DNA from 3 places in the Laedolimicola intestinihominis genome. Region 1 is predicted to be linked to each of the others. Evidence: riboswitches for the same ligand, from Rfam matches in the RefSeq annotation. Region 1 holds a riboswitch; each other region holds the start of a gene.

Region 1 (4,632 bases):
CGGATGGATCGCCTCTTCAATTTTCCAGATTTCTCCTTTTGGTCCTCTGCCGTAGGAGGGGGGATCCATGATAATGCCGTCGTAATGGTTGCCGCGGCGGATTTCCCGCTCCACGAATTTTACACAGTCATCTACAATCCAGCGGATAGGAGCCTCGCCCAGTCCGGAAGAACGGGCGTTTTCCTTTGCCCAGCCTACCATGCCCTTGGAAGCGTCCACATGGGTGACAGAAGCTCCGGAGGCAGCGGCGGCCAGTGTGGCTCCGCCGGTGTAGGCGAAGAGATTCAGTACCTTTACGGGACGTCCGGCATTGCGGATTTTTTCACCGAACCAGTCCCAGTTGGCAGCCTGCTCGGGGAAGAGGCCTGTATGCTTGAAGCTGAAGGGCTTCAGATTGAATGTTAAGGTATTCTTGCCCTGGCAGAGGGGATACTGGATGGTCCATTGCTCCGGCAGGTCGAAGAATTCCCACTCGCCGCCGCCCTTTTTGCTGCGGTGGTAATGGCCGTTCATGCGCTTCCAGCCAGGCAGCTTTCGCTCCGTATCCCAGATAACCTGGGGATCCGGACGCACCAGCAGATAGTCGCCCCAGCGTTCCAGCTTTTCTCCTTTCGAAGTATCCAGTATCTCATAATCGGTCCAGTTATCTGCGATCCACATGACAATCTCCTTTGGTCTTTAAAAATAAGCGGAAAATACTGTCCACCACCATGATGGACAGGGCGATCATTCCCGCCACAATCAGTGTCTGAATAATATAATAGGAAGTCATTCCGTCGGAACGGATGACAGAGTGGGCGATGCGGAACATGCCCGCGCCCGGCACCAGCGGTAAGATGCCCGGGATGACGAAAATCGTGACCGGAGCCTTCAGGACCCTTGCGAAAATCTGGCCGCAGAGGGAGACGAGACAGCCGGACAGAAAGGTGGACATGGCCACAGACAGATTGATTCCGATGAGAAACAGATAGATCCACCAGCCCACCGCGCCGGTGAAACCGGCCCAGATGATATATTTGCGCGGTACGTGCAGCAGAAAAGAAAAGGCCACAACGGAAAAAAACGCGCCGATAACCTGTATCAGCATAAAAGCCTCCTTACTGAATGAAACGAAGTCCGATGACAATACCCATAGCTACAGAGGCGGCGACCACAAAGGCCTCCATCATCCGGGCGGAGCCGGAGATATAATCCCCGTGCAGGGTGTCAAAGACCGCGTTGGTGATGGCTACGCCGGGAACCAGGGGCATGATGGCCGCGATGATGATGGAATCCAGGTTCCCTATAATAGGAAGAAACTTCAGAAGTCCGCCTGCGAACAGTGAGATTACCACGGCGCTCAGCAGGATTCCGAAGAAGGCGGGCAGCTTCATGCGGTTGCACAGATACAGGCAGATGGCCATGAAAAATCCGGCCACGCCCGCCACAAAGGCCTCCTGCCAGGTTCCGCCGTAGGTCAGTGCAAAGGCCGCGGCCACGCCCGCGTTGGCCAGCAGAAAGGCCTGGGGAGGGTGCGGTTCCTTTTTCAGCTTTTTTATCTGCCGGAAGGCTTCCTTCAGTTCCAGCTCCCCGCTGCAGAGTCCTCTGGAAATACTGTTAATTTCGTCGATGATACTCAGGTTCGTGCCACGGCTGTGAATCCGGCGGGTCACCGTCATGGACTGGATGGACGGGTCGTCCAGAGTGACCAGAAAGCCGGTCACCATCACGAAAGCTTCGGCGGTCTTCAGCCCCGACAGCTCCAGCATCCGCTGCATGGTATCCTCCACCCGGTAGGTCTCAGCCCCGTTGGCCAGCATCAGCTCCCCCGCCATGACGGCGGTGTCGAGCAAAAGTTTGTAATCCATTTGTCTGATTTCCTTATACCTGATTTTGTATTGAGAATAATCTATGCCCATTATACCTATGTAAGAGAAGCGGGTCAAGGAAAGTATGGATAGAAAGAGAAATAATTCCTGTTTCCGAAGGGACAGGCTGAATTACCGGAAGATAAAAATGGAAAAATCTTGACAGATATAGAGAAATCAAGTAAAATAAACGGGCATAGTGTTGTCAGTCGCGTACGGCGGCTGATAAAGAATAGAGAATCATGTGGAAATCATGGACGGTACCGCCACTGTATACATAAAGAATGATCCTTAGATGAAAGTCCGCCATTGGGGTAAACCTGAGAAGGCGTGGAGAGTTCGCTGGGCTTCTTCCCTGAATATGTGAGTCAGGAGAACTGCTATGCAGCAACCTTAGCGGACGATCTATTTGCGAAGGCTTATTTCCCATGTAAAATCGGTCATGGATGCAAAAGCATCCATGGCTTTTTTGTGTAATGAAGTCGCTTTTCTTATTGAAACGGAGGAAAACAGTGAAAAAGAACAGGCTCGTATCCAGACTTATCCAGATGTGCGTAGTGCTGATAGGCATTTCCTTTCTGACCTTTTTATTAACCTACCTTGCGCCGGGCGATCCGGCCACAGCTATGTATGATTCCCTGGGAATTACTCCGAGTCCGGAAATGCTGGAGCAGGCCAGGCAGTCCATGGGACTGGACAAACCCTTTTTACAGCAATATGTGGACTGGATAGGCGGTATTTTTCACGGAGATTTTGGAACCTCCTTCAGTAAAAGCGCCCCGGTACTGGATCTGCTGATGAAAAGACTGCCGGCAACGTTCCGGCTGGCCCTGTTTTCCCTGGGACTGATGTTAATTATTTCGGTTCCCCTTGGAATTCTTTCAGCGGTCAGACAGGACGGGATAGCGGATTATATCGTTCGCTTTCTTTCTTTCCTGGGTATTTCGCTTCCGGGCTTCCTGATTGGCCTGATCTTATTATATGTCTTCGCTTTGAAGCTGGGACTGGTAAAGGTGGCGAGCAGCTCCGTCGGAATGGAACAGATGCTGTTGCCGGGGATTACGCTGGCCATTGCCATGGCCTCCAAATATTCCAGACAGGTGCGCACGGCGGTGCTGGAGGAGTTGCACCAGGATTACGTGACAGGCGCGAGAGCCCGTGGAATGAATCAGTGGGAAATACTGTTCCGCCAGGTTCTTCCCAACGCCATGCTTCCGCTGGTTACCATGCTGGGGCTTTCCTTTGGATCACTTCTCGGAGGAACCTCGGTGGTGGAGATTATTTTCTCCTACCCGGGACTGGGTATCCTGGCGGTGGGAGCGGTAAAGGCGCGGGATTATCCGCTGATCCAGGGCTTCGTATTATGGATAGCCCTGATCTATATGGTGGTAAATCTGCTGGTGGATATATCCTATCATTATATTGATCCGAGGATCAGGGAGGGGGAGGACTGATGAAAAAGAATACAAGATTTGCGGTGCTTTCCATTCTGGTTTTCCTTATCCTGGCAGTGGCATTCCTGGCGGACAAAATCGTTCCCTACGATCCGTTGAGCGCGTCACTGAGCGACGCGTTCCAGGCGCCCGGAAAAGAACACTATTTTGGAACCGACGCGCTGGGACGGGACGTGTTCTCCCGGGTGCTCTGCGGGGCGACCACCAGTGTATACAGCGTACTGATTCTGGTGGCGGTAATCCTGGTTGTGGGTACCTTTCTTGGAATCATAGCAGGGTATTTCGGCGGGGTGACAGACGCGGTAATCATGAGAGTGGGCGATATGATGATCGCCTTCCCAGATCTGATTCTGGCTATGGCAATCGCTGGAATTCTTGGGCCAAGCCTGAAAAATTCCATGATTGCAATCGCGGCGGTAAGCTGGACCAGATACGCCAGACTTTCCAGAAGTCTGGTGCTGAAGATACGGAACAGGACTTATATATCGGCGGCGGAAATCTCAGGATCCAGACATGGCAGAATCCTGATGAGATATATGCTGCCCAACGCGCTCCCCACGATGATCATTACGGCGGCGACGGATATCGGCACCATCATGCTGTCGCTGGCAAGCCTGTCCTTCCTTGGTTTTGGAATCCAGCCCCCTACGCCGGAATGGGGATATATGCTGAGCGAGGGAAGAACTTATATACTGAGCAGCCCGTGGCTGCTGTTTTGTCCGGGACTTGCGGTCTTTATTACGGTAGTCATCTTTAATCTCTGGGGTGACTGTATTAGAGATATGATAGATCCAAATGCAACAGAAAAACGAAGAAAGAAGAGGAGAAAGAGAAGATGAACGGAAAAAAACTGATTGCCCTTGCCCTTAGCCTGTGCCTTGCGGGCAGTATCACAGCATGCGGCGGCAGCGCAGGAACAGAGCAGAAAGCAGCGTCAGACGGAGGAAGCGCGAAAACACAGCTAAATGTGGCGACAGAGTTGACCAGCGCAACCCTGGATCCGGCAGATGACTGGAACAGCTGGTTTGTGATGCGCTGGGGCGCGTTGGAAACGCTGACCCGTTTTGAGGACGACGGCACCGTGTCACCGTGGTTGGCAGAAGACTGGTCTGTAGCGGACGATCAGCTGACCTGGACTATAAAGCTGAAAGAAAATGTAACCTTCTCCAATGGAGAATCGATGACGGCGACAAAGGTTCAGGAATCCCTGGAGAGATTATTTGAGGTGACAGATCCCAATAAGGGCGGAAATGGAAACCCCTGGAATTATTTCACATATGACAGTATCAGCGCAGACGATGAAGCCTGGACTGTGACGATTGTAACAAGTG
Region 2 (4,632 bases), on a different contig from region 1:
GTGCTCACGGTCTTTTTTTCGACTGTTTTCGAGGGAAGGAGATTTTAAAAATGGATTATGTACCTGTTATGTATGCTACCTTTTGGGCGTTGGTGCCGCCTGTAGTAGCGATTGTTCTGGCTCTGATTACCAAGGAGGTGTATTCCTCACTGTTTCTTGGCATCCTGGTGGGAGGCCTGTTCTACTCGGGCTTCAGCTTCGAGGGAACCGTGCTTCACATCTTTGAGGATGGAATCGTAGGCGTTCTGTCCGACAGCTACAATGTGGGAATTCTGGTGTTCCTGGTTATCCTGGGAGCCATTGTGTCACTGATGAACCGGGCCGGAGGCTCGGCGGCCTTCGGACGGTGGGCCGGCGAGCATATCAAGACCCGCACCGGCGCTCAGCTTGCTACGGTAGCCCTTGGCGTTCTGATTTTCATCGACGATTATTTTAACTGCCTGACCGTGGGAAGCGTCATGCGTCCCGTGACGGACAAGCACAACATTTCCCGGGCGAAGCTGGCGTATCTCATCGACGCCACAGCGGCTCCGGTCTGCATCATTGCCCCCATTTCATCCTGGGCGGCGGCCGTAACCGGTTTCGTAGAGGGTGAGGACGGACTGGCGCTTTTTGTCAGCGCGATTCCCTATAATTTCTACGCGATTCTGACTATCGTTATGATGATTACGATAGCAATTCTGAACATAGATTTCGGTTCTATGAAGGTCCATGAGGACAACGCAAAGAAGGGCGACCTGTTTACTACGCCGGACAGACCTTACGGCAACGCAGAAGGCCTGGATAACGTGGGAAATGGTTCCGTAAAGGATTTGCTGATTCCGATTCTTTCCCTGATCATCTGCTGCGTCATCGGCATGATTTACACCGGCGGCTTCTTTGACGGCGCGGACTTCGTGACCGCCTTCTCCAACAGCGACGCGTCCATCGGTCTGGCCATCGGAAGTGCTTTCGCCCTGGTCATCACGATTCTGCTGTATGTGAGCCGTAAGGTCCTGGGCTTCAAGGAGTGCATGAACTGCATTCCCGAGGGCTTCAAGGCCATGGTTCCGGCTATCATGATTCTGACCTTCGCCTGGACCCTGAAGGCCATGACAGACAGCCTGGGCGCCGCGGAGTTCGTGGCTAATCTGATTAAGAGCAGCTCTCAGGGTATGGTTGCTCTGCTTCCGGCTATTATTTTCCTGGTTGGATGCTTCCTGGCTTTTGCCACCGGAACCTCCTGGGGAACCTTTGGTATCCTGATTCCGATTGTGGTAGACGCGTTCCAGACCACCCATCCGGCGTTGATGACCGTGGCCATCTCTGCCTGCATGGCGGGCGCTGTCTGCGGCGACCACTGCTCCCCGATTTCCGATACGACCATTATGGCGTCTGCGGGAGCCCAGTGTAACCATGTAAACCATGTGTCCACCCAGCTTCCCTATGCGGTCAGTGTAGCAGTGATTTCCTTTATTACCTATATTGTGGCAGGATTTACCCAGTCTGCGCTGATTTCTCTGCCGGTAGGAATCATATTGCTGCTCGCTTATCTGTTATTTATGAAAAAACGGGCGAAATAATGCAAAAAGGAAGAAAAAATAGCGGAAAAACAGTTGATTATTTCAGAAAGACTGCTATAATGCTTGTGTAGGTTATGTGAAATCAAATAAGAAACAGCTGGTGCCGTTAAAAAACGGAGAATAGGGAAGCAGGTGAGAGACCTGCGCGATCTCGTCACTGTATGCAGGAGCGGCTTATCATACGTCACTGAGCCATCGGGAAGACGATAAGCAGCGCTTGTACTGTAAGCCAGGAGACCTGCCAGACTGCGGCGCATGGAGTCGAAAGATTCCGGATCACGAGGATTGATAGTGCCAGATGGGGTATAGACACAGCTGTTCCGCACAGCGCTGTTTTGCGTGGATGGGCGAACAGATGTAAAGCTGACGATTGAAAATCCGACGATCCACAGGATCGTCGGATTTTTTAGCAGATTCCTTCTGATCTTATGAATTTCATTTAACTGAAAAATTTTTGCAGGAGGAAAAGAAAATGAAAAAGAAACTTGTAACACTGTTATGTGTAACAACTCTGACAGCATCCATGCTGGCAGGCTGCGGCAGCAAGGCTGAGACGCCGGCTGCAGACACTACTACTACGGAAGAGACCACAGACGCTGCAGAGGAGACTGCAGACGACGCGGACGCAGATCAGGCTGCAGCTGACAACGTAGCAGCCCTGATTGACAAGATCTATGTGCAGGAGAGAACAGAGACCACAGACGCTGACTGTAAGGCAGCCAAGGAAGCATGGGACGCTCTGACAGACGCTCAGAAGGAGCTGGTAGAGGGCGAGAACGCTGACCCGGATTACTTCGGACGCGACACCGGAGACGCTTCCAAGGATGATCCGAGAAACCAGGACGAGATCGGCGAGAACGAGCTGCTGGTAGTAAGCTTTGGTACTTCCTTCAATGACAGCCGTGTAGCTGATATCAAGGGTATCGAGGACGCTCTGGCAGAGGCAAATCCGGACTGGTCCGTAAGACGTGCCTTTACCGCGCAGATTATCATCAACCATATCCAGGCCCGCGACGGCGAGGCAATTGACAACATGGATCAGGCTCTGGATCGCGCAGTTGCCAACGGCGTAAAGAACCTGGTTGTACAGCCGACCCATCTGATGCACGGCGCTGAGTACGACGAGCTGATGGAGGCGGTAGACGCATACAAGGATAAATTTGAGTCTGTAAAGGTAGCTGAGCCGCTTCTGGGCGAGGTTGGAGCAGACGCTTCCGCAGTTAACGCTGACAAGAAGGCTGTTGCTGAGGCTATTACTGCTGAGGCTGTAAAGACGGCTGGTTTCGATACTCTGGACGCAGCAAAAGAGGATGGCGTGGCATTTGTATTCATGGGTCATGGTACCTCCCATACCGCAAAGATTTCCTATAGCCAGATGCAGGCACAGATGAAGGATCTGGGATATGAGAACGTATTTATCGGAACCGTAGAGGGCGAGCCGGAAGATACTGCATGTGAGAATGTGATTAACGCAGTTGCAGAGGCTGGTTACACCAAGGTTGTACTTCGTCCGCTGATGGTAGTTGCAGGCGACCATGCAAACAACGACATGGCAGGCGACGATGACGATTCCTGGAAGAGCATGTTCAACGCATCCGGCAAGTTCGAGAGCGTAGACTGCCAGATCGCAGGTCTGGGCGAGATCGAGGCAATCCAGAATCTCTATGTTGCTCATACCGCAGAGGCTATGAAATAAGTAAGGATAAAGGACAAGAAAAGAAATGAAGAAGAAAATCATCGCGTTAATGGGAATGGCAGTTATAAGCTGCGCACTGCTGATGGGCTGCGGCAGCAAGGCGGAGACGCCGGCTGCAGAGACTACCACAGAAGCGGAAAACTCCGATGAGGAAACTGCCAAGACAGAAGAAACGGCGGAGCCGGAAAAGGCTGACGCAGAAGAACCTGCAGCACCGGCACTGGAGGACGGCGTTTACACCGCAGATTTCAATACAGACAGCAGTATGTTCCATGTAAATGAATTTTACGAGGGAAAGGGAACTCTGACCGTAAAGGACGGACAGATGACCATTCATGTGGTTATGCCTTCCAAGAACATTGTGAATCTGTATGAAGGTCTGGCAGAGGATGCCCAGAAGGACGGCGCAGAGCTTCTGCAGCCGACCGTAGAGACCGTAGATTTCGGCGATGGTACAGAACCGGAGGAGGCCAATGCCTTCGACGTACCGGTACCCGCACTGGACGAGGAATTCGACCTGGCGCTGATCGGAACCAAGGGCGTATGGTATGACCATAAGGTCAGCGTATCCAATCCGGAGCTTCTTCAGGACTAATACGCGAAATGCAGAATAAATGTAATGATTCAGGGGACTGAACCGTTACGAATAAGTAAAATGCAGGGGCTGTTGTGGAATGTGCAGAACGTTTTGCGGCAGCCCCCTTGTTCAAATAAGATTCGAGGGGTAAAGCTATGACAATCGATGAATTACAGCTGGCAGACGGCAATTACACAGTGGAAGTGACCATGGAGGGCGGCAGCGGCCGGGCTACCATCGAATCGCCCACCGCGTTGTCTGTGGAGGACGGACAGGCCGTGGCCCAGATTACCTGGAGCAGCAATCATTACGACTACATGATCGTAGGTGGTGAGAAATATCTTCCGGTGAGCACAGACGAGCATTCAGTCTTTGAGATTCCGGTGGCAGTGTTCGATGAGGGAATGGACGTGATTGGCGATACCACGGCCATGAGTACGCCCCATGAGGTGGAGTATACGCTGACCTTCGCGTCAGATTCCATCCGGGGAGAGGGCGGCAGCGCAGCAGGCAAATCCGGATCCGCCACAGCGGCAGCAGGCATCGTGATTATAGTAGCGGCGGCAGCGATTGCAGCGGTTGTAATGCGGAAAAAGAGGAATACGAAAGCATGAAAAAGAAACTGATGGCACTTCTTCTGTGCCTGGCTATGTGTCTGGGACTTACGGCCTGTGGAGCAGGCGGTTCCGGAACGGCAGAGAACAGCACGGATATCAGTGACGAGCTGACCTATACAGACAGCACAAAGCTGGAATACGCGCAGAAATTTACTATCGACAATTATGAGGGCGGCTACG
Region 3 (4,632 bases), on a different contig from region 1:
ATCTGGCGCTTTCCGGTGGCCGTATTGGTTGTGATCTGCGCTTCAATTCCAAAGTACTCCCGGATATTTTCTTTTGTGAGCACTTCTTCCGGCGTACCGTAATCCACAATCTTCCCCTGATACATGAAAATAATCCGATCGCAGTACAGGGCCGCCAGATTCAGGTCATGAATAGATGAAAATACCGTCACATCCTGCCCCTTTAAAATATCCATAATCTGATACTGATAGCTCACATCCAGATGGTTCGTGGGCTCATCCAGCACAATAAAGGCACTCTCCTGCATCAGCACCCGGGCCAGCAGCACACGCTGCTTCTCGCCGCCGGAGAGGCTTAAGTAGGAACGGTGCTCGTAGCCGGACAGTCCCACTTCCTTCAGGCATTTTTCACAGAGCTTCTTGTCCTCCGCCGAATCCCCCTGCAGGAATTTTTTCTTGGCGTACCGGCCGAACATGACCATATCCCGCACCTCGAAATCAAACTCCACATGATTTTCCTGGGCCATGACTGCCATTTCTCCGGCCATTTTCTTGAAGGAAAAATCCAGCACGTCCTTTTCGTTCAGAAAGACTGTCCCCCGGCCCGGCTTGTAGGTCCGGTAGATATTTTTGAGAAGCGTAGATTTGCCGCAGCCGTTCGGTCCTACCAGACCGACAAATTCCCCGTCCTTCACCTCCAGGCAGATTTGTTCCAGAATGCTTTTTCCGTCTATCTGATAATCCAGATTTTTTACCTGTAAACTCATATTCTGCCTCCTCTACTTTTTTCCCATATTGCCCCGGCGAATCAGATACAGGAAGAAGGGCGCGCCGAAAAAGGCCGCCACCACGCCGATGGGTAATTCAGACGGAGCAATGATGGTGCGTGAAATCAGATCGGTAAGCATTGTAAAAAGACCGCCTCCCAGAATCGCCATAGGGATCAGCCGTCTGTGTCCGGATCCCACAAAGCTTCGCATAATATGAGGTACAACCAGCCCCACAAATCCGATAACGCCGCTGACGGATACCACAACGCCGGTCAGGATCGTGGAAGCCGCAATAATAACCAGTTTCATTTTACGGGTATCCACACCCAGAGTTTCCGCCACGTCGTCGCCCAGAAGCAATACGTCCAGCTCCTTCGCGAACAGGAAAATAACCACGATTACCACAACGCCAACCACCACCACATATCTCAGCTTGCTCCAGGTGGCTCCGCTTAAGGATCCTACCATCCAATAGAGCGCCATCTTCGTCTTATCCGATCCCGTATTGATTCCGTATACCATCAGATTGGTAAAGGCGGAGAACAGGGCGGAAGTCGCGATACCCGCCAGCACCAGCTGCGTCGAGGTAATCCGACCATGAATGGAGGCGATACTTAAAGACAGACAGATGGAGACAGCCGCTCCCATGGTAGCGCCAAAGATAACGGAATACCCGCCCATGAAGCTGAACCAGCCAAGCAGGATGGCACAGACTGCTCCGGCGGAAGCGCCGGAGGAGATGCCAAGTACATAGGGATCCGCCAGGGGATTCTTGGTCAGCGCCTGCATCAGGACGCCGCACAGCGCCAGTCCCGCGCCTACGATAAAGGCCATCAGCACGCGGGGAAACCGGATATTCCAGATGATATTTTCTGTCTTGCCCTCCCAGGCAATCCGAAAGATATCCTTCCCAGAAATTTTATTTACCAGAATTTTTCCAATATCGCCGGCCGAAACGTTCACTGCGCCGATGGTGACCGATATGGTTAATACCCCGACAATCAGCAACAGTACCAAAAGCAGTGTCACAAAAAAACGGCCTTTCCCTGATTTTGCTGTTCCTTTCATAGATTCCTCCTTCGAGAACATAGATAGAATGAGCAAGAAAAACGGGGAGCTTTCACTCCCCTGTCTTTTCCCCTGTTAGAATTTGTCCGGATACAGCTGCTCTGCAATGGTCTTCACTGCATTGGCGCTTCCTGCGCTACCCTGCATATCGCTGCAGCATACGGAGTAGATTCTGCCTTCCTTTACGGCGCGCAGATCCTTGGTGAATTCATTGGTCTCCAGGAACTCCCGCTTCTCTGCTACATCGTCTCCGGTATACTCCAGAATCAGAATCACGTCCGGATCACGCTCTACTACTTCCTCCCAGGAGGGCTTTGCCCAGCCTGCTTCGATATCATCGAAGATGGAGATACCGCCGGCCTTCTTGATGATGTCGCCCGGCATACCCTGGCAAGCGGTAAACGGTACATCCTCTCCGGAATCATAAGCAAATACTTTTACCGGATTCTCATAGGCCTCATCGCCCAGAGCGTCCTGCACCTCCTGCAGGGTATCCTTCATAGCCTGCACCTTCTCAGCTGCCAGATCCTGCACCTTGAAGATCTCGCCCAGAGTTTCATAGTCCTTATACAGATCCGCAAAGGTTGCGCTGTCTGTGCATACATACGGGAAATACATGGCGATACCATTCTCATCGCAAAAATCCTTGTTGAAATTCTTATCAGAAAATGTGGAATCCCAGCCCATCAGGAAATCGCAGCCGGTTGCCAGCAGCTCTTCCTTGGACAGATTTGTCAGGCCTTCGCCCGGGTTCATCAGCTGGGGAACCTGATCGCGGGCCGGATACTCGGAAGCCGTACTCCAGCAAAAGCCCTTGGTATAGCCTACCATCTGATCCTGCAGTCCCAGATCAAAGAAAAAGTCTGCCATCTGGTCACCGGAAGCTACCACAGCGGAGGGCATTTTTGTGATGGTGTACTCTACGTTCTCGCCCAGTCCGGAACGCTCCAGGTTCAGAGTAATGGTAACCGGCTCATAGGCGTCGTCTGCGTCTGCAGTCTCCTTTGCCTCGTCGGTGCTTTCGGCAGCCTCTGTGTTCTCCTCTGTTGTGGTGTCCGCAGCCTTGGAACCGCAGCCAGCCAGCAGGCTCGCCGCGAGACAGGTACTTAAGAGTACGCTTACTACTTTCTTCTTCATGTTTCTTCTCCTTCGTTCTGTATAATAATTTGTCCATAAAAAAAGCACCCTCTGATCTATCCAAATCAGAAGATGCACCCGTATTCGGCATCCGGACGCACTGCGCCCTCTATCTTTCGCAAATGTCATGGACCGTGACAGCAAAAGCAGAATAAGCAGGTCTTCTGACTTACGCCGGCCTTATTTGTCTTCCTTCTTCCCGTCCCGTACCATTTCCTGTACCTTACGGACAGTGAAGGAAAACGGCCCTGAAACTTCGCGCTTACAGCGGCGGCACCGCACAGGATTTACACCTGTTTCCCTTTTCACCGGCCCAACATTTCTGTTAGCCGGCACTCACTCCGTTAGATATATTACCTATTTTCTTTTTTCTTGTCAAGCATCAAATATTGTTAATCTGTGCCAGTTCCTTCCACAGCGCCGCAGTGCACATTAAGAAAGAATCCTGCAAAGCAGGATTCTCCGCCTGCGGCGGGTCGCGTAAGCGACATTATTCCATTCCGCCGCAGTGCGATCCCCCGGAGGGGCTTTTTGCTCTATAGGAATCATGGCTTTTGCACTTTCATGTAACACGGTGCTTCCTATAGAGCAAAAAAGCTCCTGGATAACCAGAAGCTTTTCAGCAGTCGATAGGGGAATCGAACCCCTGTTTTCGCCGTGAGAGGGCGACGTCTTAACCGCTTGACCAATCGACCATTTCCTATGTTTTTGTGCCGCACCCTTGCGACTTGTTTAGTATATAATAAGGCAAGGGGAAATGCAAGTGTTTTTTCCAAAAAAATTAAATTCTTTATATTGCATGTTTTTTTTATATTTTTCTGATAATTTATTCACTTCTAACATACCAAAAAGAACCGCTCTTTTCCTGACTGTCAGAGCTTTCGCTTTTCCTTATCCAAAGCCCTGTCAGCATGTTCTCTTCTACTCTGGTACCCTCCCCCCTTCATCTATCGCTATCCCGCCAAAGCACAGCTCCTGCAGCCTGCCATAAAAGCCAGCCCGTTCGCCGCTGTTCATCAGCCCCATCTGATTGGCCGTACTGACACAGGGAATCACCCGGACATCCACGCCGCTGTCGGTCAGAGTCAGCTCCGCCATCATGGTCTCGTAAGCCCGGTTCGCAAAAATGAAATTACCCAGGCTGTAGAATATGGGCTTTCCATGATAATACTCGATGCCCTGCAGCACATGGGGGTGCGCGCCAATTACAGCGTCTGCCCCGGCGTCAATGTACTGGCGGGCCAGGGTTTTCTGATAATCCTCCGGCTCTGTGTTCCGCTCGATTCCCCAATGGACATAGACCACCACATAGTCGCAGGTCTCCTTCGCAGCCTGAATCTCCTCCAGAAGCTTCGTGGGATCATAGGTGGTAAAGAGACCGGAATTGCTCTGAGACGCAGTCCAGGAATGCTCCGGAATCACACGGGTGGCTCCCAGAAAGCCAATGACCCGTCCGCCTGCCTCCACGGTTTTCAGAGCCTTTGCCTCCTCCAGGTTCTGCCCCGCTCCCACATGGAGAATTCCTGCCTCGTCCAACGCTTCAAGGGTCTCCTTAAGCGGGCCCCGTCCATAATCCAGCATATGGTTATTGGCCAGGGTCACGATATCTGCCCCCAGCTCCGGTAATACAGATGCATATTTGGGATCCACCCGGAAGGTATATTGCTTATCTTCCATT

What was found. Region 1 has a riboswitch for cobalamin ahead of nikB (nickel ABC transporter permease). Riboswitches for the same ligand answer to the same signal wherever they lie in the genome.
Region 2: another riboswitch for cobalamin. It lies ahead of WMO29_RS16220 (sirohydrochlorin cobaltochelatase); the one in region 1 lies ahead of nikB (nickel ABC transporter permease).
Region 3: another riboswitch for cobalamin. It lies ahead of WMO29_RS06290 (ABC transporter substrate-binding protein); the one in region 1 lies ahead of nikB (nickel ABC transporter permease).

The regions. Positions count from the first base shown of each region.
Region 1 covers NZ_JBBMFE010000002.1:318,218-322,849, reverse strand. The annotation lists gene WMO29_RS03925 (class I SAM-dependent methyltransferase) at 1-660, opposite strand, end outside; gene WMO29_RS03920 (threonine/serine exporter family protein) at 644-1,087, opposite strand; gene WMO29_RS03915 (threonine/serine exporter family protein) at 1,098-1,847, opposite strand; cobalamin riboswitch at 2,028-2,246, shown strand; gene nikB (nickel ABC transporter permease) at 2,360-3,301, shown strand; gene nikC (nickel transporter permease) at 3,301-4,140, shown strand; gene WMO29_RS03900 (ABC transporter substrate-binding protein) at 4,137-4,632, shown strand, end outside.
Region 2 covers NZ_JBBMFE010000023.1:9,118-13,749, forward strand. The annotation lists gene WMO29_RS16215 (Na+/H+ antiporter NhaC family protein) at 51-1,562, shown strand; cobalamin riboswitch at 1,644-1,823, shown strand; gene WMO29_RS16220 (sirohydrochlorin cobaltochelatase) at 2,035-3,258, shown strand; gene WMO29_RS16225 (hypothetical protein) at 3,284-3,853, shown strand; gene WMO29_RS16230 (hypothetical protein) at 3,991-4,449, shown strand; gene WMO29_RS16235 (ABC transporter substrate-binding protein) at 4,446-4,632, shown strand, end outside.
Region 3 covers NZ_JBBMFE010000004.1:113,707-118,338, forward strand. The annotation lists gene WMO29_RS06280 (ABC transporter ATP-binding protein) at 1-746, opposite strand, end outside; gene WMO29_RS06285 (FecCD family ABC transporter permease) at 759-1,817, opposite strand; gene WMO29_RS06290 (ABC transporter substrate-binding protein) at 1,893-2,954, opposite strand; cobalamin riboswitch at 3,092-3,309, opposite strand; tRNA gene WMO29_RS06295 (tRNA-Glu) at 3,578-3,649, opposite strand; gene WMO29_RS06300 (CapA family protein) at 3,876-4,632, opposite strand, start outside.